2 regions of the Novosphingobium sp. AAP1 genome follow, and region 1 is predicted to be linked to the other one. Evidence: riboswitches for the same ligand, from Rfam matches in the RefSeq annotation. Region 1 holds a riboswitch; the other holds the start of a gene.
What was found. Region 1 has a riboswitch for cobalamin ahead of IP65_RS12055 (HoxN/HupN/NixA family nickel/cobalt transporter). Riboswitches for the same ligand answer to the same signal wherever they lie in the genome.

Region 1 (11,746 bases):
CCGAGTTCGCCGGCCAAGCCAACCGGGCATGACATCAGATTGCGCGAACCACCTCGATGTCGTCGAGCCGCTGCCAGCGATAGATCGCCGCACTGGCCAGCCAGCACAACGCAAACAGGGCAATGATGGCAAAGCCCAGCCCGTTGAAATTGCTGGCAAGATTGGCCGCCAACCGCCATGGCGCACCGGTCAGGCCCAGCTTCTGGCCGATCAGTGCGGCCGCCTCGATCCCGCCGATCACGATCGCCACCAGCGCCGAAACCAGCGTGATGGTGATGTTGTAATAGAGCTTGCGGATCGGCTTGACGAAGGCCCACTCATAGGCGCCAAGCATGACCACACCATCGATCGTATCGATCAGCGCCATGCTCACCGCAAACAGCGCGGGCAGCACCAGGATCGTGCCCAACGCCAGGCCACTCGCCGCCTGGCTGGCCGACAGGCCGAGCAGCGCGACTTCCGTGGCCGTATCGAAACCCAGCCCGAACAGAAAGCCAAGCGGCGCCATGTGCCACGATCGCGTGACCAGGCGAAACATCGGGCGGAACAGGCGCGATAGCAGGCCCCGGCCCGACAGCAGCAGGTCAAGGTCTTCCTCCACATAGGTGCCCCCTGCGCGCACATGGGCAAAGGTGCGCCACACCCCACGCAGGATCACCAGGTTCATGGCGGCAATGGCAAACAGGAACAGCGCCGATATCGTCGTGGCGATCATCCCGCCCACCTCGCGAAAGGCGCCAAACCGGGCGAGCGCCGTGGCCGTCAGCGCCACCAGGACCGAAGCGATGGCGATGATCGTGGCGTGGCCCAGGGCAAACCACAGGCCCACGGCGATCGGCCGCTGCCCCTGCTGCATCAGCTTGCGCGTGACATTGTCGATCGCGGCGATGTGATCGGCATCGACCGCGTGGCGCAGCCCCAGCCCCCAGGCGAGCACGGCGGTGCCCAGCATCAGCGGCTGATCATGGAACAGGCCCAGCGCCCACAGCCAGGCCAGGGCATTGGCCAGCAGCAGCCCGGCCAAAAGAGCAGCGATATGCCGGCGCAGCGAGGGCGCGGCCGAACGGGCCAGCAGGCGGCGAACAGGAAAGGAAACAGGCACGAGCGGAATACTCCGGCCAGAATGGCGACGGAGCCGGACGCGTGACGCCACGCGCACGCCACAAGGCGCCCACGCAGCCACACACCGGCCAGGCGGCGTCGCTCTGACGGACCGAACCGTGCCGCGGCCATCCCCTGGACCAAGGCATGAGCGACCAAGCGCCGGCCGGTCTCCTGGCTTGCGGGTCAGGGCTTGATGCATGCCTTCCCAGGCCTCGCCCGTCTTGGCGTCCGGCCCAGTGGCTGCCCTCCCCGCCGATATCGGGAAAGGCGGTATGCATCGCGCTCGCCGCTTACAGTTGCAGGGACAGCCGCGGATTTGGGGCGCCATGGCCCCGCACCGCATTCCCGATTGAGCCCTTCCGGGCACCGGCGCGATCTTTGCCCGGCAGAAATCCCGCCAGGCCCACCGGGCATAGCCAGCCGGCAGCGGCGGCGCAACGCCCACGCGATGGTGGCGCTGCGTTTTCGGTGGTTGCGAGCGACGGCGCGCTGGGCAATGATCGGCACTGCCCGGCATCATCGCCGTCGCAGGAGGCCGCGCAGGATGATTCCAGCCGCACGCATCGCGCATCATCGACGGGCAGCAAACCTGGTCCCCGCCGTCGTCATCGTTGCCGCCATGCTGGCCGCGCGCCTACCGCTGGCGCAAAGCCACCCCGCGCTGTCCTTGTGGCTTTGCCTGTGGCTGAGCGCCGATAGCCTGCTGTTGTCACGCATCGCGCGCGATGGCGCCGGCCGTCCCGACGCTCGAACCGTATGCGCGACGCTGGCAGGCGCCTGTTGCCTCGTTAGCATGGCCGCACCGCCTGCCCTGCGTGCCGCCTTGTTGGCCATGCCCGGCACGATGGTGGCCATGGCGCTGGCGCTGCTTGCCCACCTTGCCCTCGCCGGTCGGCAGGCGCTGGCTATCGTGCGCCGGGGCGGCACGGCCGCGCGCTGGGAAAGCGTAGCCGCACAATTCCTGCCCCCTGCCCTGGTGCGCCTGGCCCGCGCGGAACTGGTGGTGCTGCACATGGCTCTGTTGCGCTGGGGAGGACCAGCCGACGTTCCACCCGGCGCGCGCGCCTTTGCCTATCACCGGCACCTTACGCCGATGGCGATAACGCTCCTGTCGCTCTCGGCCATCGAAGTGGCGGTCTATCACGTCTTTCTGGGCCACTGGAGCCGCCTGCCGGCCTTGGCGATGTTCGTCGTGAGCGACTTGGGACTGGTCTACCTGGTGGGCGTGGTCAAATCGTTCCGCTTTCGCCCGATCCTGCTGGAGGCAGACAGCTTGCGCATTCGCGCCGGGCTGCTCCTCGACGTGGCAGTGCCGCTCAACCGCATCGAGAGCGTCAGCATGGCCATCGACGGCGCCGAGGTGCGCGATGCCGCCACGCTCAATGCGGCGCTGCTGGCCTGGCCCAACGTGATCGTGCATTTGCGCGCCCCGATTGATCATCATCGCCTGCTGCGCCGCCGCAGCATCAGGCGCGTGGCGTTCCGCCTGGATGAGCCAGAGCCATTCGTGCGCCTGTTGCAATGGCGGCTGGGCCAGCCCTGAACCGCGCCGTTCAACCTGCCGGTGGCAGGCGGCGGGCCGGGGCAAATGCCCATTGCAACGTGCGCGCCATGGCCATGGCGCCACCGCGCACGATCGGTGTCGCCGGCCGGGACAGGTGGCGCCCGTGCAGCGCCTGCGCCCAGCGCGGCATCAAATCGACCGCCGCCTGGAACAGCAGGTGCTGGGCCGGAGCGGCGGCCAGCGAGGGCGACGGCTGCGACAGCACCATGCGCGCGACCTGCCGTGTGCGCTGATCAGCATGCAGTTCAGGGCGAAACGCGGCGATGAGTGCCTCGGCCTGCGCGCGCGTTTCCGGCACCGGATCGGCGCCAAGCCGGCGCGCCACCACACCCGCCTCGCGCATATAGGTGTCCTGGTCTGCGCTTGACATGCCGGGCTCGCCATAGGCGATCCACGCATCGAGAAAACCGATAGCCTCGCACACGTGCACCCAGGCCAGCAGGTGTGGGTCGCTGGCGCGATAAGGCGTGCCGTCGGCCAGGGTGCCCTGTACATATTCGTGCACTGCCCGCACCTTGTCGATCGCGGCATCCGCCTGCCCACGCTCGGCATAGGTTGTCACGGCAATGAACCGCGCGGTGCGGCGCAGGCGGCCCAGCATGTCGTTGCGGAAAGTGCTGTGGTCCCACACGCCAGCCAGCGCTGCCGGGTGCAGCATTTGCAGCAGCAGCGCGGTCACGCCCCCGATCATCATCGTGGTGACATCGCCATGCACCCGCCAGATCACCGAATCCGGCGCAAACAGCGCATCATTCGAACGCACGATCGGGCTTTCGCCCTTGGCCCGATCATGGAACAACGCCTGCACCCGCCCGACAAGCAGTCGCCGCAGCGTTGCGGCAGGGCCAAGATCACGGCGTGAGGTCATGCTCAAGGGTTTGCCGCAAGGCCACGTGCAGCGCCAGCGCAAAGCCAATGCAAGGACACGGCCATGCGGGCAAAACACTGCGCGCCTGGCGACCGCGCCCCTGTAAGAGCGCCATTATCGCTGCTGAATATCAGGAAAAGTGGTAGCGGAGGAGGGACTCGAACCCCCGACACGCGGATTATGATTCCGCTGCTCTAACCGACTGAGCTACTCCGCCCCAGGTCCGCGCCGCGTCTGGCGACGCGCGGTAGGGCGGCCGATTAGGCGGCGCGGGCTGATCCGTCAACCTGCTTTTTTCCAGCGATCCCGATGTTCTCCACAGGCTTGCGCATGGCCGTTGTGCGCTCAGCCAGCCTTGGCAAGCACCAGTTGTTCGGCCAGCGCGTCCAGAACCGCCAACCGCTGCTTCTTGAGCGCTTCCACGTGCTGGTCAGAGCTGGGCGCAACCTCGCTCTCGATCCGGTGCACCGCATGGTTGAGGGCGTGATACTCCTCGACCAGGCGGTGCACATGCGCATTGCCGAGCTTGAGCGCGTGCAACAGCGCGGCATCGTCGGGAAAGGCATCCTTGAGATCACCGGGCACGTGGGTCATCGCTTGCTCCTGCAAAGGTGTTCGTGCACGCGATCATGCCGGCCTGGGCACGCGGCGCATTGCGCTCCATCAAACCGGCATGGCCATGGCTGTGCAGAGATATCCACAAAAACCCGGCAGCGCGTGCAAAACCCATTGCAATCCCGTGCGTGCAAAGCTAATCGCCCGCCAGCCCACACGGCAGGGCCGCTTTAGCTCAGTTGGTAGAGCATCGCATTCGTAATGCGGGGGTCACAGGTTCGAGTCCTGTAAGCGGCACCACGGGTTTCTTCCCATAAAATCTCAAAATATTGATTTGGCCATATTTTCGGTCGATTTCGTCTTCCGGATGCTCTCGCTTTGCGCCAGAATTTCGCACCGCGGTTTACGCCAGGTGGGGGCATTTCTGGGGGAAACGGGAGCCTGGCAAAAGGCGTTGCCGCCAAATAGGCACGTTTGCTGCTGTGGCTGCCGTCAGGAGAAGTTCTTGAGATCCGGCCACATCTCGGTCAGCGATGGCTTCACGTTTTCGCACAGCGCTATCACCTTGCCGTTTTCATACGCCATGGCATAGCGCGACCAGGTTTGGCCGAGCAGCGTGACCTTGCGGCAATAGGGCTGCATGGTGGCCAGGTGATCCTGCACCGACAGCACGTGAATGGGATGCTGTCCGCGCAGGCCCCAAAGGTAATACTGGTTGTGCCCGCTCAACGCGGGCGGCAGGCCCTGGCCGTAGAGATCGAGCGCGGCCGCTTCGCCATAGTTGTCCACCTTGATGGCCGTGACCGCGCGCTCCGGCGCCGGGATGCGGGCCCAGGCTGCATCGACCTGCCGCGCGAAATCGCGCCAGCCCAACTGGTCTGCCATGCTCTGTGGCAAGGCTGTGCCGGCAAAGCTGCGCTCTTGCTGCTGCGGCGCCAGCCCGGTTGCCCGCACATAGCGTTCCAACGCGGCTGGTGACAGGATTGGCAGGGCGAGCGGCGCTGCCAGTGCCGCGACGACGACGGCTGCCGTGGCGACCGCCGCCACACCCACTTTGGCCGGCATGCTTTTTACCCAGGGTGCCAGCGCAGTCGCGCCGATCACGAACAAGGTGGGATAGAGCGGCGCCAGATAATAGTCCTTGCCGTGACCAAGGCGCACGATGACGATCACCACGACGGCGCCGATCACCAGGAAACGAAGATCGGCCAGGCGCCTTGCCAGGAACGGGGCCGCCAGGCCGGCGATCCACAGCGGCGCGAACGCCGGGTTCATCACCAGCACCTGGTTGACGAGGAACGGCATGGCATCGACCGCCGCGTTCTTGCCCTTGGCCGCTGCTGCCAATTCCAGGAACGGAAAGCCGTGGGCATATTGCCAGAGGAAAGACGGCACCGCGATGATGGCGGCAATCGCCACGCCGCCCCACAAGGCCGGCCGCCGCAGCAGCACGCGGCCCGGCGTGACGAGCAGGCCGGCGGTCAGGCCGACCATCCAGAACAGCATGGCATACTTGATCTCAAGCGTGAGCCCGACCAGCAGCCCCGCCCCCAGCAACGCGCGATCATCACCGTCGCGACCGGCTTTGACCAGCAGATAGGCAAGCGCCGTCCAGGCCAGCGGCTCGAAAGCCGAGGTGTTGAGCGTGGCAACGATGCCCATCAGCATGGGCGCGAGGGCGCAGGCCAGGCCGGCCATCGCCTGTGCCAGCCTTCGCCCGCCCAGCAGCCGCGCGAAGCGCATCGCCAGCCATACCAGCGCCCCGCCCGCCAGCGCCGTCGGCACACGCAAGCCAAAGGCGCCCCATCCCAGCTTGAACAGGCCAGCGGCGAGCAAGGGCACGCCGGGCGGCTGGTCGACATAGCCGAACGCAGGGTGCTGTCCGCAGACGATGAAGTAGAGCTCGTCGCGGAACAGGTCGTACCGCCCGGCAAACAGCAGGTGGACTGCAGCAACGGCAAGGCCCGCAACCAGCGCCAGGCGCTGGTCCGGACATTTGGCGCTGGAAACAGGCACTGTCATCGATCCATTCCTGCGGGCATCAGTTCGAGGGCTCGCCCACGTCGATGCGGTTTCCATCCGGATCGGCGAACACGAAAGCGCGCTGGCCATAGTCCTTGTCGGCCAGGCGTTTGATGATCCGCACACCTTTGCTTTCGCAGATGGCGTAGAGTGCAGCCACGTCGCTGACGTAGATATGCATGACGTTGGTGGTCGACGGCTTGTGACCGGGCGTGCGGCTCAGGTGAATTTCCGCGCGCCCCTTCTTGAGGACCATGAAGCCGACCGGAGACCCGTTCTCGAATACTTTCTCAAAGCCGAGCACGCCCACGTAAAAGTCGTGCGCGGCGTGAATGTCCCGCACGCTGATTCCGGGTGCGGCGCGTCCGAACGTGATGTCAGCTATTCCAGGTTCCGCCATCGTCTTGTCCTTGCCAGGCAGGGGCGGCGGTGCGCGTGCCGATTGCGGAGCGGTGTCCTTGGCGCGGTGTTGAACACCGGCCGATTATCCATGTCAACCAATGGGCTGATCGGCCGGGCAAAGCTGCCGGCGGTCGGGCATGGCTGCCACGGCACCGCGAGTCCGCCAGGTGGCCATGGCATCGTCCATCAAGCCGCGACTGTACAATCGTACGGTTTTTCGCTACGCCGCGTGCGGGACCGGAAAAACCGGCAGGCCGGGAGAGAGGATTGGCTATGCGTATCGGCACCGAATCGGGACTTACAGCCGCAGACACTCACGGCATTCTGCTGCGGCCGGAACACGAGGTCTTGCAGTCGAGCGACTCGCTGGAATGGCAGTCGTTCTATGCCTCGCACCAGCGCGAGGCCCCCTATGCCGACACGTTCGGCGGAAATGACCATCATCTCATCATCGTGCATCTCAATGGCCCGGTGCGCATCCGGCGCGAACTGAGCGGCGAACGGCGCGAGGCGCGGATCGGCACCGGTGGGCTGTTTATCCTGCCGGCGCAGCGCGACTTCGGCGTGGCGCTCATGTCACCGCTGGAGACGGTGCACCTCTACGTCCATCGCAAGCTGATCGCGGCGACAGTGCGCGAACTGTGCGACGACGCGCTGGACTCGGTGGAGTTCCTGCCGCGCATGGGAGAGCACGATCCGCTGCTCGAACAACTGGCGCGGCTGGCCTGCACGATGATCAAGGAGCGGCAATCCGATCTGTTTGCCGACAGCGTCGCCCGCCTCATCGCCGCGCAACTGGTGCGCCACCATGCTCTGGCAAAACGGGTGGAACTGCCGCGGATCACCGGGCTCCAGCCGAGCCAGATCGCCCGGGTGCGCGCTCTGGTTGCAGAGAAGATGGAAGCGCCGATCAGCGTGGACGATCTTGCCCGTGCGGCCAATTTGAGCCCGATCCATTTCGCGCGCCAGTTCAAGCGCTCAACCGGGCGGGCGCCCTATCAGTACATCATCGAGCAGCGGGTGGAGCGTGCGCGCGACCTGCTGCGTGGCGATCTGCCGATTGCCGAGATCGCCGTGCGGTGCGGCTTCACGCACCAGGAACACCTTACCCGGATCTTTGGCCGGACGACGGGCGTTACCCCGGCCGCCTATCGCCGTTCGCTTCGCTGAGCGGTGGTCACTGGGCCCCGGGACGCCCATCCCGGGGCCCAGCACCGCCATCAATACTTGATCGCGAAACGGAAGCCATAGAGGCGCGGTGCGCCGGGCGAACCGGCGAACAGGTTGGCATTGGCGTTATAGACGATATCGCCCCACGGACGCTGGTTGCCGATGTTGTTGACGAACAGTGTCGCCGACCATTTATCGTCCTCGCCCGAATACGTGGCCGAGGCCTGGCCGGTCCAATAGGCCGCCTGCTGTTCGATATCGAGCAGTTCGAACCCGACATAGCTGGACGACTGGTAGCGGGCGTCACCTTGCAGCACGATCTTCGCGGTGCCGATGGGAATGGTCTGGCGCACGCCGAAGTTCATCGTCCATTCCGGCGAACGCAACGCGCGCAGGCCCGAACAATCCACCACCGAGGAGACAGAGCCCGGCGCCGGGGCCGTCACCGCGCAGCGGGTAGGCGGCGGCGCGGGCGTCGAATAGCGAAAATCGGTGTATTTCGCATTGAGATACTGGATGTTGGCAGTGAGCAGCGTGTTGCGCGCAGCCAGGAACTGTGCCTCTCCCTCGGCACCATAGTTGCGCGAGTTGCCGATGTTTTCGGTAAAGAAAGCCGAAGCACCGTTCGAATCGACGCCAAGATGCGCGATCTGCTGGTTCTTGTAACGCCAATAGAAGGCTTCGAGATTGAGCTGGAGGCGATTATCGAAAAATCGGTTCTTTGATCCGATCGTGTAGGCCTGGATCGTTTCGGGGCGGTATTGCTGCCGGGTGGGATCGACGGCGAAGGAGAACCCGCCACCGCGATAGCCGGTTTCGACCGAGGCATAGAGCAGCGAGTGCGGACCCACGTCATATTCCGCACCGGCCCGCCAGGTTGCGCGGCTGTTCTTCTGCTCCATGTTGAGCACCGCGCGGTTGTTGCCCAGGATGCTGGTGGGCGCGGACGGATCAGCATAGATGCTGCTGAATGCCGGAACCGGGCTTGGCAGCGGGCCCACCAGGCCAAGGCTGGAGATCAGCCCGGCCGGGGTCTGCGTATAGGGCAGCACCAGGCCACCCGGGCAGCTGGCCGCAACGCAGACCGCCACCAGCGTCTGCGACGCGCCATCGACGGTCTTGCGATCGCTGGTATAGCGCAGCCCGCCGCTCAGGCGGAACGTGTCGGTAAAGGCCAGCGTCACCCGGCCGAACGCGGCATAGGATGTCGTATCGAGCGCGCCACCCAGATAGTTGGTCAGCGTTTGCTGGGCGAACACGTCGGCGGTTTGCGATTCCTCGCGATAGTAGAACGCGCCGAGCAGGTAGCGGAAGAAGCCCGTATCGGGCGAAGCGAAGCGCGCTTCCACGCTCTTCTGGGTGGTCTTCTCGTCGAACAGGCTGATGAACGAGGTAACCGCGTTAAGCGCGTGCACATCGGCACGGCGATAGGCGGGAATCACGGTCAGCGTGCCGGCAGCGGTAGTCCAGCTCAGCTCGGCATTGACGCCCCAGAACGTGCTGTTCTGCCCTGGATAGGGGGCGAGCGGCTGAAGCGTGCGACCGATCTGGAAGCTGACCTGCTGCGGGAACAGCGCCTGCACCTGCGGATCGTACAACCCGGTGCCGCGATCGGTGGGTGCCGGCGTGATCGCGCCGGTGACGGGATTGCGCACGCCAACCAGGGCCGCGCTGCCACCCACGCCGCCAGCCTTGTAATAATCGGCAGCGATGCGGATCGAGAAATCGCTCGTCGGGCGGAACAGCAATTGGGCACGGGCACCCTTGCCGTCCTCGTCATTGGTACCATCGCTCAAATAGCCATCATGCTTGCTGTAGATGCCGGCAACACGCAGCGCGGCCTTGTCAGACAGCACCAGATTGACATCGCCTTGCAGCACCACCGTGTTGTAGTTGCCGAGCGTGGCGGAGAAATCGCCGGAATTGCCGTCCAGTTTCGGGCGCGCCGGCAAGATGTTGATCGCGCCACCGGTGGCGTTGCGGCCATAAAGCGTGCCCTGCGGGCCCTTGAGCACTTCGACCCGTTCGACATCGTAGAACACGCCGGTGGTAGCGCTCGGCCGGCCGACATAAACGCCGTCATAGTTGAACGCGATCGCCGGATCGCTGAACGAATTGACCGCGAACGTGCCCACGCCGCGCAAGTAGAACAGGTTGGACGAGCCGCTGGAGGCGACCTGCAAGGCGGGCACCAGCGTCGTCAGCTGCGAGGACTGGGTGACATTGAGCCGGGCGAGTGCGTCAGACGATACCACGCTGACCGCGATCGCGGCGCGCTGGAGGTTTTCCGAGCGACGTTGCGCGGTAACCACGATGTCCTTGAGGCCTTGCTCGCTCGCGTCGCTCTGCGCGCCGCTGGCGGCCTCTGCGGGCTCCGCAGCAGGCGCCTGGGGCGCGGCGGCCGATGCGGTCTGCGCGGCAGCGGGCATCGCGCACAGCGCGAGCGCCAACGGTGCAGTCGACAGGAAATAGCGTGGGTTCAAGGCATCCTCCCATTTGCGTTGTTTGCTGTGTCCCTTGCGCTGGCTGGTCCGGCGCAGGGCACATGCGGTTGATGCTGGTCTAGGCAGGCCCTTTGCCGGAATCCTGCATGATGCAGCACGGCCGATGCATGAAAACGGCACGCGCAGTTCCCCGGTCGTTTCCGTGCAGGCAAATGCCCGGAACATGCAGGAACTTCCCTGTCGTCGGGGAGAATGCCAAGGATGGCGCAAAGACCGGGCCGCAGCGCATGCTGCAGAGCGCGGGATGGTTAGGAGAGATGCGAGTGAATAACGACCAGGCCGTGGCAACCGATCTTCCCCGCGGTGCATATCTGATCCGCGGCGCCCGCATCCTCACCATGGACCCCGCAATAGGCGACCTTGCCCGCGGCGATGTGCTGGTGCGCGGCGGCGCCATTGTCGCCGTGGCCGAGGAGTTGCCAGCCGACGATGCCGAAGTGATCGATGCTGCCGGCATGATCCTGATGCCCGGCTTCATCGAGACGCACTGGCACATGTGGAACAGCATCTGGCGCGGTTTGTCGCATGATGCGCCCGGCTATTTCGCGCTCCACCGCCTTGCCGGGAGCTACACCGCCGAGGATCACTATGCCGCCATCCGCTATGCCGCGACCGAGGCGATCAATGCTGGCGTCACCACCTGCCACAACTGGTCCAATGCGCTGCGCAATACCGAAGACGCGCTTGCGCAGGCGCAGGCCCTGGCAGACAGCGGCATCCGCGCCCGCTTCGGTTATGGCCATCTGCCGCATCCTGGCTCCACCGCCGTCGACGATGGCGAAATTGTCCCCATGCTCGAATGGCTCGGCCAGCATGGCGACGAGCGGATCGATCTGGGCGTCGTCATCCACACGACGCAGCACTTCGTCACCGAAGTGGAAGCGGCGCGGCGCCACGGGCTCAAATCGATCGCCCCGCATGCCGACCTGTCGCAGGTTCTGCACCTTTTGGGGCCAGAGTTCATCTTTACCCATGGGCCCGGCACGCCGGACCAGCTGCTCCAGCTTTTGGCGGCGCGCGGCGTCAAGATTTCCCTCTGCCCTTCTACCGACACGATAATTGGTGCAGGCTTGCCGCCGCTGATCCGCTTCCTTGAAAACGGCGTACCGTTCCACGACATCGGCTTCAGCGTCGATGTAACGGCGCAGACCTGCGTGGATCCGTTTGCCGCGATGCGCACGATCATGGCCTCTGCGCGAATCGCCCAGCAGCGCGGCGCCTCGTTCACCGAGATCATTATGCGGCCCGGCAACCCGGCAGATCCCACCAATGGCCTGACCATGCCGCGCCAGATGCTGCAGCTCGCAACGCTGAACGGCGCGCGGGTGCTGGGACTTGAAGACACGACCGGATCGATCGCGCCCGGCAAGCGCGCCGACCTGATCCTGGTACGCACCAGCGATCTCAACATGATCGCGGTGGACGATAGCAACGCCACCTTCCAGCTGGTCCAGCACGGCCAGCCGGCGAACGTTGACACCGTCATGGTCGACGGCCGCTTCCTCAAGCGCGCTGGCCAGCTGCTGGGCATCGATGTGGCCGCCGTCGGCAAGGCCG
Region 2 (11,746 bases), on a different contig from region 1:
GTGACCTTGCCCTTGGCAGCCTTGAGCGATTCCTCGATCAGCGGCTCGGCAAAGAACCACGAACCGTTGTTCTTGGGCTCTTCCTGGCACCACACCACGTCTTCCAGATTGGTCATGCGCGACAGGCGCAGAGCCAGCGGCTCACCCGGGAAGGGATAGAGCTGCTCGATCCGGATGATCTGGGTATCGGTGATGCCGGCCGCATCGCGTGCCTCGATCAGGTCATAGGCGACCTTGCCCGAGCACAGCACCACGCGGCGGGTGTCGCGGTCTTCCGGTGCCGACGGATCGGACAGGATGCGCTTGAACTGCGCTTCACCCAGGAAATCGGTCGCGGTCGACTTGGCCAGCGGGTGGCGCAGCAGCGACTTGGGCGTCATGATGATCAGCGGCTTGCGGAACGAGCGGTGCATCTGCCGGCGCAGCACGTGGAAGTAGTTGGCCGGGCTGGTGATGTTGCAGACCTGCAGGTTGTCTTCCGCGCAGAGCTGGAGATAGCGCTCAAGGCGGGCCGAGGAGTGTTCCGGACCCTGGCCTTCATAGCCGTGCGGCAGCAGCATGACGAGACCGTTGGCGCGCAGCCACTTGGCTTCCGATGCGGCGACGTACTGGTCGATCACGATCTGGGCGCCGTTGGCAAAGTCACCGAACTGCGCTTCCCACAGCACAAGCGTCTTGGGATCGGCGCTGGCATAGCCGTATTCGAAGCCGAGCACGCCATATTCCGACAGCGGGCTGTCGAGCACTTCGAAGCGGCCGTGGGGCAGCGTCGCGAGCGGCACGTACTTGTGCTCGTCGGTCTGGTCGACCCACACCGCGTGGCGCTGGCTGAACGTGCCGCGGCCGCAATCCTGGCCCGAGAGGCGCACGTTGTAGCCTTCGGTGACCAGGCTGCCATAGGCCAGCGCTTCGGCCGTGGCCCAGTCGAACCCGTTGCCGGTGTTGAACATCTCGCGCTTGGCATCGAGCACGCGGCCCAGCGTCTTGTGGACGGTCAGGCTTTCGGGAACCGAGGTCAGCGTGCGGCCCAGGCTGTCGAACAGCTTCTGTTCGATGCCGGTGGCCACGTTGCGGCGCGCCGTCACCGGGTCGGCCGGCTTGTTGAGGCCTGCCCATCGTCCGCCGAACCAGTCGGCCTCGTTGGCCTTGTAGCTCTTGGCGGCTTCGAACTCGTTTTCGAGCGTGGCGGTGAAGTGGTCTTCCACGTCACCCTTCCAGCCCTTGTCGATCACGCCCTCGGCGGCCAGACGCTCGGCATAGAGCGTCGAGACGGCCGGATGCTTCTTGATCTTGGCGTACATCAGCGGCTGCGTGAACGAGGGCTCGTCGCCTTCGTTGTGGCCGAAGCGGCGGTAGCACCACATGTCGATCACGATGTCGCGGCCGAACTGCTGGCGATAGTCGATCGCCAGCTTGCACGCGAAGGTCACCGCTTCGGGATCATCGCCGTTGACGTGGATGATCGGCGCCTGGACGCCCTTGGCCACGTCAGAGGGGTAGGGCGAGCCGCGCGAGAACTGCGGGCTGGTGGTGAAGCCGATCTGGTTGTTGATGATGAAGTGGATGCAACCGCCGGTGTTGTAGCCCTGCACGCCGGAAAAGCCGAAGCATTCCCAGACGATGCCCTGGCCGGCAAAGGCGGCGTCGCCATGGATCAGCACCGGCAGCACCTGCTTGTGCTTGCCCGGGCCCACGTCATCGCGGAACTGCTGCTGGGCCAGCGTCTTGCCCAGCACGATGGGGTCCACCGTTTCCAGGTGCGACGGGTTGGGCAGCAGGCTCATGTGCACCTTGGTGCCGTCGAACTCGCGGTCGGTGCTGGTGCCCAGGTGATACTTCACGTCGCCCGAACCGCCCACGTCTTCGGGGTTGGCGCTGCCGCCCGAGAATTCGTGGAAGATCACGCGATAGGGCTTGGCCATCACGTTGGCGAGGATGTTCAGGCGGCCGCGGTGGGCCATGCCATAGATGATTTCCTTCACCCCGCGCTGGCCGCCGTACTTGATCACCGCTTCGAGCGCGGGGATCATCGACTCGCCGCCGTCCAGGCCAAAGCGCTTGGTGCCGACATACTTCTTGCCGAGGAACTTCTCGTACTGCTCGCCGCGCACCACGGCCGACAGAATCGCCTTCTTGCCCTCGGGCGTGAAGTCGATCGACTTGTCGCCGCCTTCGATGCGGTCCTGCAGGAACTTGCGCTCCTCCACGTCGGAGATGTGCATGTATTCCAGGCCGACCTTGCCGCAATAGTTCTTGCGCAGGATCTCGACCACTTCGCGCACGGTGCCCCATTGCAGGCCCAGCGTTCCGCCCAGATAGATCTTGCGATCCATGTCCTTGGGCAGGAAGCCATGGTATTCGGGGCTGAGGTCGGCCGGCAGGTACTGCTTGGACAGGCCCAGCGGATCAAGGTCTGCCGCCAGGTGGCCGCGCACGCGATAGGTGCGCACCAGCAGCATCACGCGCAGGCTGTCGTTGGCCGCCTGTTCCAGCGCGGCTTCGTCCAGCGCGGCGCCGGCCTTCTTGGCGGCCTTGGCGACCTCGACCTTGATGGTCATGGGATCGAGCGCACGGGTCAGATCATCGCCGGCGAGCGCGTCGGTAATCGGCCAGCGCTTGGACTGCCAGGACGGACCCTGCTGCGGCGCATCCTGTGAAGGATCAACTTCGTACTCGTGCACGTCCTGTGCCATGGTCAATTCACTCCTGTGCCCCCGGGGAGGGGAGGGGCTTCGGAAAAAGGTTGTGGGCAGAGTGCATACCGGCGCAGCCTGCCTGTGACTGTCATCGCTTTCCCGCCGCCATGGCCGGACCGGCCGCCCTGCGCATGCCTTGCGCGCAATGGGCCAGGTATCCTTAATGGCGTCTGGTCAGCGCCCTTCGCAAAGGGTCTTATCGCTTTTGCCGGCCTGAAAAACAGCCCGGTAGAAGGTGCCGCGGCCGCCCGGGAAAGGACGGCCGCGAACCATGCTGCCATCAGGCGAGCGAGGGATCGATGCCCTTGCACGCCACCAGCAGTTCCTTGACCGCGTCGACCGAGACCTGGAGGTTGGCCTTGGCGGTTTCATCGAGGTTGATCTCGATGACCTTTTCCACGCCGCCGGCGCCGATCACCACCGGCACGCCGACATAGAGGCCGTCAACGCCATAGGCGCCGTCGACATGGGCGGCGCAGGGCAGGATGCGCTTCTGGTCGTTGAGATAGGCTTCGGCCATGGCGATGCCCGAGGCGGCCGGGGCATAGAACGCCGAACCGGTCTTGAGCAGGCCGACGATTTCGCCGCCGCCCGAACGGGTGCGGGCGACGATCGCGTCGATCTTTTCCTGGGTGGAAGCGCCCATCTTGATCAGGTCGGTGACGGGAATGCCGGCGACGGTGGAATATTCCACGACCGGAACCATGGTGTCGCCATGGCCGCCCAGCACGAACGAGTTCACGTCACGCACCGAAACGCCGAATTCCCAGGCGAGGAACGTGCTGAAGCGTGCCGAGTCGAGCACGCCAGCCATGCCGACCACCTTGTTGGCGGGCAGGCCGGAGAATTCGCGCAGCGCCCAGACCATCGCGTCGAGCGGGTTAGTGATGCAGATCACGAAGGCGTCGGGCGCGTTGTCGCGGATGCCTTCGCCGACCGACTTCATCACCTTGAGGTTGATGCCGAGCAGGTCATCGCGGCTCATGCCGGGCTTGCGCGCCACGCCAGCCGTCACGATGATGACGTCCGCGCCAGCGATGTCCTTGTAATCGTTGGTGCCGATGATCTTGGCGTCAAAGCCTTCGACCGGGCCGCACTGCGAGAGATCGAGGGCCTTGCCCTGCGGAACGCCTTCCACCACGTCGAACAGGACGATGTCGCCCAGTTCCTTCTGCGCGGCCAGATGCGCCAGAGTGCCACCGATGTTACCCGCGCCAATGAGCGCGATCTTCTTGCGTGCCATGTGCTTTACGGTCCTTTCCCGGAGTCGTCGCGGGACAAGCGTTCAAGCGTTGCCGACTCAAGCCCCCGGATGGAGGTCCCCCCGCGCCCGCGAGACGGGAAGGGTTGCCGGCAAGTGGAGGGGCACGTAGGCCTGCCCGAGAGGGATTGCAACCGCAAAAAACCCCGCATCTGCGGGTTTCTTTGATATCAGTTCGCAATAGCGTTAAGTGGTAAATCTACCGTTCATACGAATGCGACAGGCAAGCCCTTTGCCGCGTTTCAGAACGGTGCGGCCGCCGGGTTTTTTCAGGCGTGCCGGCGATGGGCGCAGCCATGACCGGCTCGGCACGATGGTGCGACGAACCGGGCAGCGTTTGACGAAGCCTTTTCGGCTTGCTGCGTGAAATTCATCCGAGCCCGGCAAGTTCCCGGCGCAGGGCAATGGCCTTGCGGCGATCGAGCGTGTGGCACACCTGCGCCCACCAATCCGCCTGTTCCGCGTCCCCGGCCATCGCCGCGCGGGTGGCGGCGCGGGCAGCTTGCCCGGCAGCGGCATGGCCATGACTGGCAAACAGGCGCAGCGCTTCGGCCAGCAGGGCGTCCTCGGCCAGTCGATCAGCGAGGCGCCCGGCCATGGCGCGTACCGGCGAGGGATAGTCCTGGGCTGCCTGGAGCGACCAGGCCGGATTGTCGTTGGCAGGGCGCGGCACGCGGCCGGCGGGCCGGCGGAGACAGGGCGAGATCATGCCATAGCGAGGGGCGAAACGCAGCATGCGCGGGTGGTCTCCGTTCTTCATCGCGACACCGAAAGTTCGGCTTTTTTCGTGTTCAAAGCCGATTTCGGGGTAAACTTCCTGGCGGCTCTGCCGTCCTTCTACGGGGCGTTGCGCTAACAGGGCGTGAGATGAGACGGTAAACGGGACATTGATGTTCCCGCCGACGCGGCCAAGCGTGCCGATGCAGCGCCTGGCCGGGTTCAATCAGCCTTTAGCCATGCGGCTGGGCAATCCATTTTCCGGCGTTTTCATAGGTTTCCCGCGCTTCCGGGCGAAGCTGCGGGCTGGGGGCGCCGGGCAGCGGCGTGGCCGGTGGCGGCGCGGCGCTGGCCGAGATCGGCCGCTGCGGCGCCTGGCTGGGGCTGTCCATGATGCTCACCGTGGCGCCCAGGGCCGAAGCACCGGTGTGTTCGAGCGCGCTGATGCGGCCTTCCTCGAACGCCTTTTCCAGCGTCACGGGATCGGCCACGTCGGCCGCGGCCGGCACCCAGCTGCGCGGATGGGGCGCGGCGAGCGGTTCGCCGCCGTGATAGCTGGCGTTGAAGGCGGCGGGCTGCCCGGCCGATCCGGCCCAGCGATAGAAGCGATGCGCGCCGATCGTGCCGATGAAGGCCAGCTTGTCTGACCATAGCGGATGGACCGCGCTGGTATGGTAATGCGTGGCCAGGCCCACCGGGGCAAACACGTTGCCCGCCAGGGCATCGGCTGCCACGCGCCGGGCGCGGTCCCAGAACTGTTGCACCGGACGGCGCGCCATCGCGCCGTCGCAGGCAAAGCTGAACTGGCAGCCGGGGCGTTCCGATCCTTGGAACACCACGCCGCAAACCGTCTTGGGAAAGGCCGGGTGCGCCACGCGGTTGAGCACGACCTGCGCCACCGCGCGCTGCCCGGCATCCGGTTCGGACGCGGCTTCGTAATAGATCGCGGTGGTCAGGCATTGCAGTGCGCGCCAGCGGTCTTCGCCGCTGCCGGTGGCAAACAGCGGGCGTGCTGCCGGATTGGCAGACCAGGGCGTGGTGGTGGTGCCATCATCGGCGTCGCTGCGGATGGCGCCCACTTGCCTGTCCCAGGCGCGGGCGGCGTCCTGCGGGGCAAGCAGGCCGCTGTCTTGCGCCGACACATAATAGAACGCCGAGCCGGGAAAGCTTTCGCCCGCCCGCTCGAAAGGTTGCAGCCCGCCGTTGCGATCCTGCGCTGCGGCGGCATCGCTGCCGGGCGAACCCCAGCCGATCGCGCCGAGCACCAGGCCCAGCGCGCCGATCGCGGCAATACCGGCGGCCCGCTCGGCCAGGCGCGAGGGCGCGCGATGCTGGTGGCGCCACGAGGTCATGTCGCGGCGGCGGATGCGTGCGGCAAAATCGCGGGGGCGCACCGGCGGCAGCGTAAGCGCCGCGATCAGCGCGCCATCGGCCTGCCGCTGCCCGGCCAGGGCGACGCGCTCTTCCGGCCCCGGCGGCGGCATCAGCGCCTTGGGCGGAAGGGTGGGCGTGGCGCCGGTGAAGGGAATCGGGTCTGGCATAGGGCGTGAAACAGGGCAGGCTTGGTCTGCGCCATGGTGCGTTACGCGTTGCACTGCAACCATGCACGGCAGGAATCGTCCTCGTCCCGATAAGGCACAGGCTGCTACGGGTTGGTTAATCACGGCTGCGGGCTTGCCCCTTGGTGCAGGTGTCGCTATCCGCCCCGCCTGACGCCACCGGTGCCCGCAACCATGCGGGCTAAGAGGGAAGCCGGAACCAGCCGGCGCTGCCCCCGCAACTGTTTCCGGACGAGCGCCGCGCCCTTGCGCGCCACTGGCCCCTTGGCGGGCTGGGAAGGCCGGCGTGTCGCGTTGACTTCGGATGAGCCAGGAAACCTGCCGGTGTGTGGTCGTTCCGCGGCCGGGCGGGGTGTACCGGGCGCAAGCGTGACGAGTCTTCCGCCAGGGCCCGGCGGACCCTCGCGCCATGGACGGCAAGACTGTCCATGGGCCGGGAGGAAAAGAACCGTGAAGACATCGCTTGTTGCACTGGCCACCGCCGTGATGCTGGCCACCCCTGCCTATGCCGATGAAGCCCCCGCCAGCGATGGCGCGCAGATCACTGTATTGGCCACCGGCAACGACCTGTCGCTCGACCAGACCGGCCAGGCCATCACCGTGTTGCCGTTGCAGACGATCGAGGCGGTGCAGGGCGTTGACCTGACCCGCGTGCTCGATCGCGTGCCGGGCCTGACCTGGTCGCGCACCGGGGGTCTGGGTGCGCAAACCGCCGTGCGCCTGCGCGGCGGGGAAGGGCAGCACACCCTGGTGCTGGTCGATGGCGTGCGCGTGGAAGATCCCTCGGCGCCATCGGGCGGGTTTGACTTCGGCACGCTGACGAGCGGCGGGATCGAGCGGATCGAAGTGCTGCGCGGCTCCAACTCGGTGGTCTGGGGCAGCTCTGCCATTGGCGGGGTGATCGCGGTTACCACGCGCGAGATCGACGGCGTCGAAGCCTCGGCCGAGGCCGGCTCGCGCCGCAGCTATGATGCCGATGCTGTCGCCGGCGTGAAGCGCGACCGCTATGCCTTCTCGATCGATGGTGGCTATGCCACCACCGATGGAGTTTCGGCCGCTGCCAGCGGGACCGAGCGCGATGGCTATGACCAGTGGCGCGTGGGCGGCAAGGCGCGGGTCAACCTCACCGAAACGCTGTCGCTGGTCGCCAATGCCCGCTATGCCGATGGCAAGACCCAGATCGATGGCTATCCCGCGCCCGATTATGTCTTTGCCGATACCCCGGAATACACCACCACGCGGCAGTTCTTCGGCCGCGCCGGGCTGCACTATGCCGGCGGTCCGCTGACGCTCGATGCCGGCTATGCCCTGTCCGACACGCGCCGCCGCTATTACACCGGCGGGGCCGACAACGCGTTCGAATATGGCTACAACGGCCGCAGCGAGCGGGTGGAATTGAACGGCCGCTATAGCCTGCCTGCTGATTTCGCGATCGATTTCGGGGCGGATCGCGAATGGACCCGGTTCGACAGCACCTATGACACGCGCCAGAACGCGCATCTGACCAGCGGCCATGCCATGCTCGGCTGGTACACCGCCAAGGCGAGCCTGGCCGCCGGCGTGCGCTATGACGAACAGAGCCAGTTCGGCAGCAATGTCAGCCTGGGGGCCAACGGCACGGTGGAAGTGGTGCGCGGGCTGCGCCTCAATGCCAGCTATGGCGAAGGCTTCCGCGCGCCCACGCTCTATCAGCTGCTCTCGCCCGATTACGGCAATGCCGCGCTCGCTCCCGAACGCAGCCGCAGCTATGACCTGGGCGTGGTCTATGCCAGCCAGGATGGCGGCTTCCATGCCGGCGTCACGCTGTTCCGCCGCGATACCCGCAACCTCATCGCCTATGTCTCGTGCTTCATGGCGCAAACCGCGCTGTGCCAGGGCCATACCTATGGCGTCTATGACAACGTCGGCAAGGCGCGCGCGCAAGGCGTCGAGCTCGATGTGGGCGCCGCGCTCAGCAGCCAGGTCAAGGGCACGATCGCCTATGCCTATACCGAGGCGACCGACCGCACGCCTGGCGCCGCCACGTTCGGCAACGACCTGGCGCGCCGCCCGCGCCACGCGCTGACCACCTCGCTCGATTGGACCACGCCCTGGGCCGGCCTGGCCCTGGCCGCAGACCTGCGCTTCCAGTCGGAAAGTTTTGACAACGCGGCCAATTCGATCAAGTTGGCGGGCGGTAGCGTCACCACCGTGCGCGCCAGTTTGCCGATCCTTCATCAGGCCGAACTTTTCGGCCGGGTGGAAAACGTGTTCGATCGGCCGCTGGTGACGGCAGCGGGCTATGGCGCGCTGGGTCGTTCCGTGTTCGGTGGCGTTCGCCTGCGGTACTGATGGCGTTGCGCCGGTTGGAGGAATGGCTTTGCCGTGAGCGGCCGCATCGTGCCTGACTTTGCCTTGCTCTGCCGGCGCATGGGGCGCGGTGCCGTGGTGCTGGCGCTGATGCTGGGCGGGTGCGCGCAGGTGGCTCCCGCCGATCCGCAGGCCACCGATCGTCTGCCCCGGATCGTGTCGCTCAACCCTTGCAGCGATGCGATCCTGGCAGAAGTGGCCGATCCCGCGCAGATCCTGGCGCTGTCTTCCTACAGCCGCGATCCGGCACAAACCTCGATGGACGTGGCGCAGGCCATGCGCTTTGCCACCACCGATGGCGCGGTAGAAAGCGTGCTGGCGCTGCATCCCGATCTGGTGGTGACCAGCACTTATGCCGATCCGGCCACGCTGGCGGCGTTGCGCGGGCTGGGCCTGCGCGTGGAAACGGTGGGCATTGCCGAATCGCTCGATGCCGCGCGCGCCCAGGTGCGCAGCCTGGCCGGCTGGGCCGGGCAGCCGGCGCGCGGCGCCGCGCTGATCGCGCGGATCGACCGCGCAGTCGCCGCCGCGGCGCCGCCGCCGGGCACGGCGCCGATCACGGCCGTGCTGTGGGAACCGGGCGGCCTGGTGCCGGGCCAGAATACCCTGGCATCAGACCTGATGATGCGTGCCGGCTTTGCCAATTTCAGTGCGCAACGCGGCCTGGGCCAATCCGAACGCCTGTCGCTGGAGCGCATGCTGGCCGATCCGCCGCGCGTGATCATGGCCGTGGGCACCCCGCGCGGCACCCTGGCCGATCAGGCCGCGCCGCAGGAAGACCGCCTGCTGTTCCATCCCGCGCTGGCGGCGCTGCGCCACACCGCGCGCGTGCCGATTTCCCCCAACCTGATCTATTGCGGCGGCCCAACCATTCCCCGGTTCCTGAACCGCATGGTGGCGGTGCGCCAAGAGCTGGAAGCGATGCCATGAACCGTGCTGCCTTGCCCCTGGTGCTGGGTGGCTTGCTGCTCGTGCTGTTTCCGCTGTGCCTGCTGGCCGGGCAGGTGTGGATCAATCCGTTCGATCCGGCCGGTGCCAATGCCACGGTGATCCTGGCGCAACTGCGCCTGCCGCGCGCGGTGCTGGCGGTGATCGTCGGGGCCGGACTGGGCGCGGCGGGTGCGGCGATGCAGGGCTATCTGCGCAATCCCCTGGCCGATCCCGGCCTGTTCGGGGTGGCGCCGCTCGCCGCGCTAGGTGCGGTGCTGTCGCTGTTTACCGGCTTTGCGGTGCAGCCTTTCGCGCTGCCGGCGATGGCCCTGGCGGGCGCCGCTGGGGGCATGGTGCTGCTGGCACTGATCGCGTCGGGACCGCGCACGGGCCTGGCCGGGGGCGTGGCGCTGTTCACGCTGGCCGGCATGATGCTGTCCAGCCTGGCTGGCGCATTGACCAGCCTGGCGATCAGCCTGGCGCCCAATCCCTTTGCCCTGACCGAGATTGTCACCTGGCTGATGGGCGCGCTGACCGATCGCAGCTGGCACGATGTGGCGCTGGCCGCGCCGCTCACCGCGCTGGGGCTGGTGCTGCTGTGGCGTGCCGGGCCGGCGCTCGATGCCTTGACCCTGGGCGAGCTGGCGGCCCGCTCGATGGGCCTCGATCCGGCGGCCTTGCGCGGATTGATGGTGGTAGGCGTGGGCCTGGTGGTGGGGGCCGGGGTTTCGGCGGCCGGGGTCATCGGCTTTGTCGGGCTGATGGTGCCGCATATCGTGCGCCCGTTCACCGATCGCCGCCCATCCAGCCTGCTGCTGCCCAGCGCGTTGGCGGGGGCGCTGTTGCTGCTGCTCGCCGATACGCTGTGCCGCTGCCTGCCGCTGGCGGGGGGTGAGCTGCGCCTGGGCATCGCGCTCAGCCTGCTGGGCGCGCCGTTCTTCCTGCATCTTCTGCTGCGCCTGCGGCGCGGCCTGGCTTGAGAGGCACCGGGGCCATGGATCTTGTTACCGATGCCGTCACCATGGTGGGCCGCCTGCGCGATGTGCGCGTGGGGCTGTCGCCAGGACGCCTGACCGCGATTTGCGGGCCGAACGGAGCAGGCAAGTCCACGCTGCTTTCGGCGCTTGCTGGCCTGGAAGAGCCCGATGGCGGGCACGTGTCTTTGGGGCAGCATCGCCTGGCCGAACTGACGGCGCGCGAACGCGCCATTGCCATCGGCTATCTGCCGCAAGCGGGCGAGGTGGCGTGGAACGTGACGGTGGAAACGCTGGTGCGGCTCGGCCGCCTGCCGCACCGCACACCGCTGCGGATCGACGCGGCCGCAACCATGGCAGCCTTGCAGGCGCTTGACCTTACCGGCCTTGCCGGGCGCGAGGTGGGCACGCTGTCGGGCGGGGAGCGGGCACGCGCGCTGCTGGCGCGGGTCCTGGCCGGGCAGCCGCGCTGGATTCTGGCGGACGAGCCGCTGGCTGCGCTCGACCTGGCGCACCAGCAGGCGCTGCTCGCCCATTTTCGCCGTCTGGCGGGGCAAGGCGTGGGCGTGGTGGTCGTGCTGCACGATCTGGCCCTGGCGATGAACCATGCCGATCACGTCATCGTGCTCGACCGTGGCACCGTGGCCGCCAATGGCGCGCCGCACCTGGCGCTGGCCGAAGGCGTGCTAGCCGGGGTCTGGGGCGTCAAGGCACGCTGGGTGGGCGATGGGCGCACCCGCGCGCTTGCGATCGGCTGATCGGCTCCCCACATCAGGGGTCAATCGCCCTTGCCCACCGAGCCATCTTGCGCAGTTCTTGCTGCGCTGCGACAGGCTTGCGTGAATCGAACAAATCTGGAACATTGCCCTTCATGTCGACCGCCCCCACACGTGCGCCCGGTGCCGCTCGCTCCGCGCTGACCACCCTTTCCGTGCGCGGCGCGCGCGAGCACAACCTGAAGGGGATCGATGTCGATCTGCCGCGTGACAGCCTGGTGGTGATCACCGGCCTGTCCGGTTCGGGCAAGTCCAGCCTGGCGTTCGACACGATCTATGCCGAAGGGCAGCGGCGCTATGTCGAATCGCTGTCGGCCTATGCGCGCCAGTTCCTGGAAATGATGCAGAAGCCCGATGTGGAGCACATCGACGGCCTCTCGCCGGCCATTTCGATCGAGCAGAAGACCACCAGCCGCAACCCCCGCTCCACCGTGGCGACGGTCACCGAAATCTATGACTATATGCGCCTGCTCTGGGCGCGGAT

Region 2: another riboswitch for cobalamin. It lies ahead of IP65_RS02405 (TonB-dependent siderophore receptor); the one in region 1 lies ahead of IP65_RS12055 (HoxN/HupN/NixA family nickel/cobalt transporter).

The regions. Positions count from the first base shown of each region.
Region 1 is NZ_LJHO01000005.1:32,890-44,635, reverse strand. Features, by position in the region: gene IP65_RS12055 (HoxN/HupN/NixA family nickel/cobalt transporter) at 35-1,048, opposite strand; cobalamin riboswitch at 1,248-1,490, opposite strand; gene IP65_RS12050 (hypothetical protein) at 1,649-2,647, shown strand; gene IP65_RS12045 (oxygenase MpaB family protein) at 2,658-3,536, opposite strand; tRNA gene IP65_RS12040 (tRNA-Met) at 3,677-3,753, opposite strand; gene IP65_RS12035 (YdcH family protein) at 3,882-4,130, opposite strand; tRNA gene IP65_RS12030 (tRNA-Thr) at 4,316-4,391, shown strand; gene IP65_RS12025 (glycosyltransferase family 39 protein) at 4,584-6,113, opposite strand; gene IP65_RS12020 (glyoxalase/bleomycin resistance/extradiol dioxygenase family protein) at 6,133-6,513, opposite strand; gene IP65_RS12015 (helix-turn-helix domain-containing protein) at 6,789-7,685, shown strand; gene IP65_RS12010 (TonB-dependent receptor) at 7,736-10,168, opposite strand; gene IP65_RS12005 (amidohydrolase family protein) at 10,453-11,746, shown strand, end outside.
Region 2 is NZ_LJHO01000001.1:548,111-559,856, reverse strand. Features, by position in the region: gene IP65_RS02425 (2-oxoglutarate dehydrogenase E1 component) at 1-2,693, opposite strand, end outside; gene mdh (malate dehydrogenase) at 2,977-3,939, opposite strand; gene IP65_RS02415 (hypothetical protein) at 4,328-4,717, opposite strand; gene IP65_RS02410 (cell wall hydrolase) at 4,908-6,215, opposite strand; cobalamin riboswitch at 6,377-6,574, shown strand; gene IP65_RS02405 (TonB-dependent siderophore receptor) at 6,684-8,564, shown strand; gene IP65_RS02400 (ABC transporter substrate-binding protein) at 8,598-9,512, shown strand; gene IP65_RS02395 (iron ABC transporter permease) at 9,509-10,492, shown strand; gene IP65_RS02390 (ABC transporter ATP-binding protein) at 10,507-11,244, shown strand; gene uvrA (excinuclease ABC subunit UvrA) at 11,358-11,746, shown strand, end outside.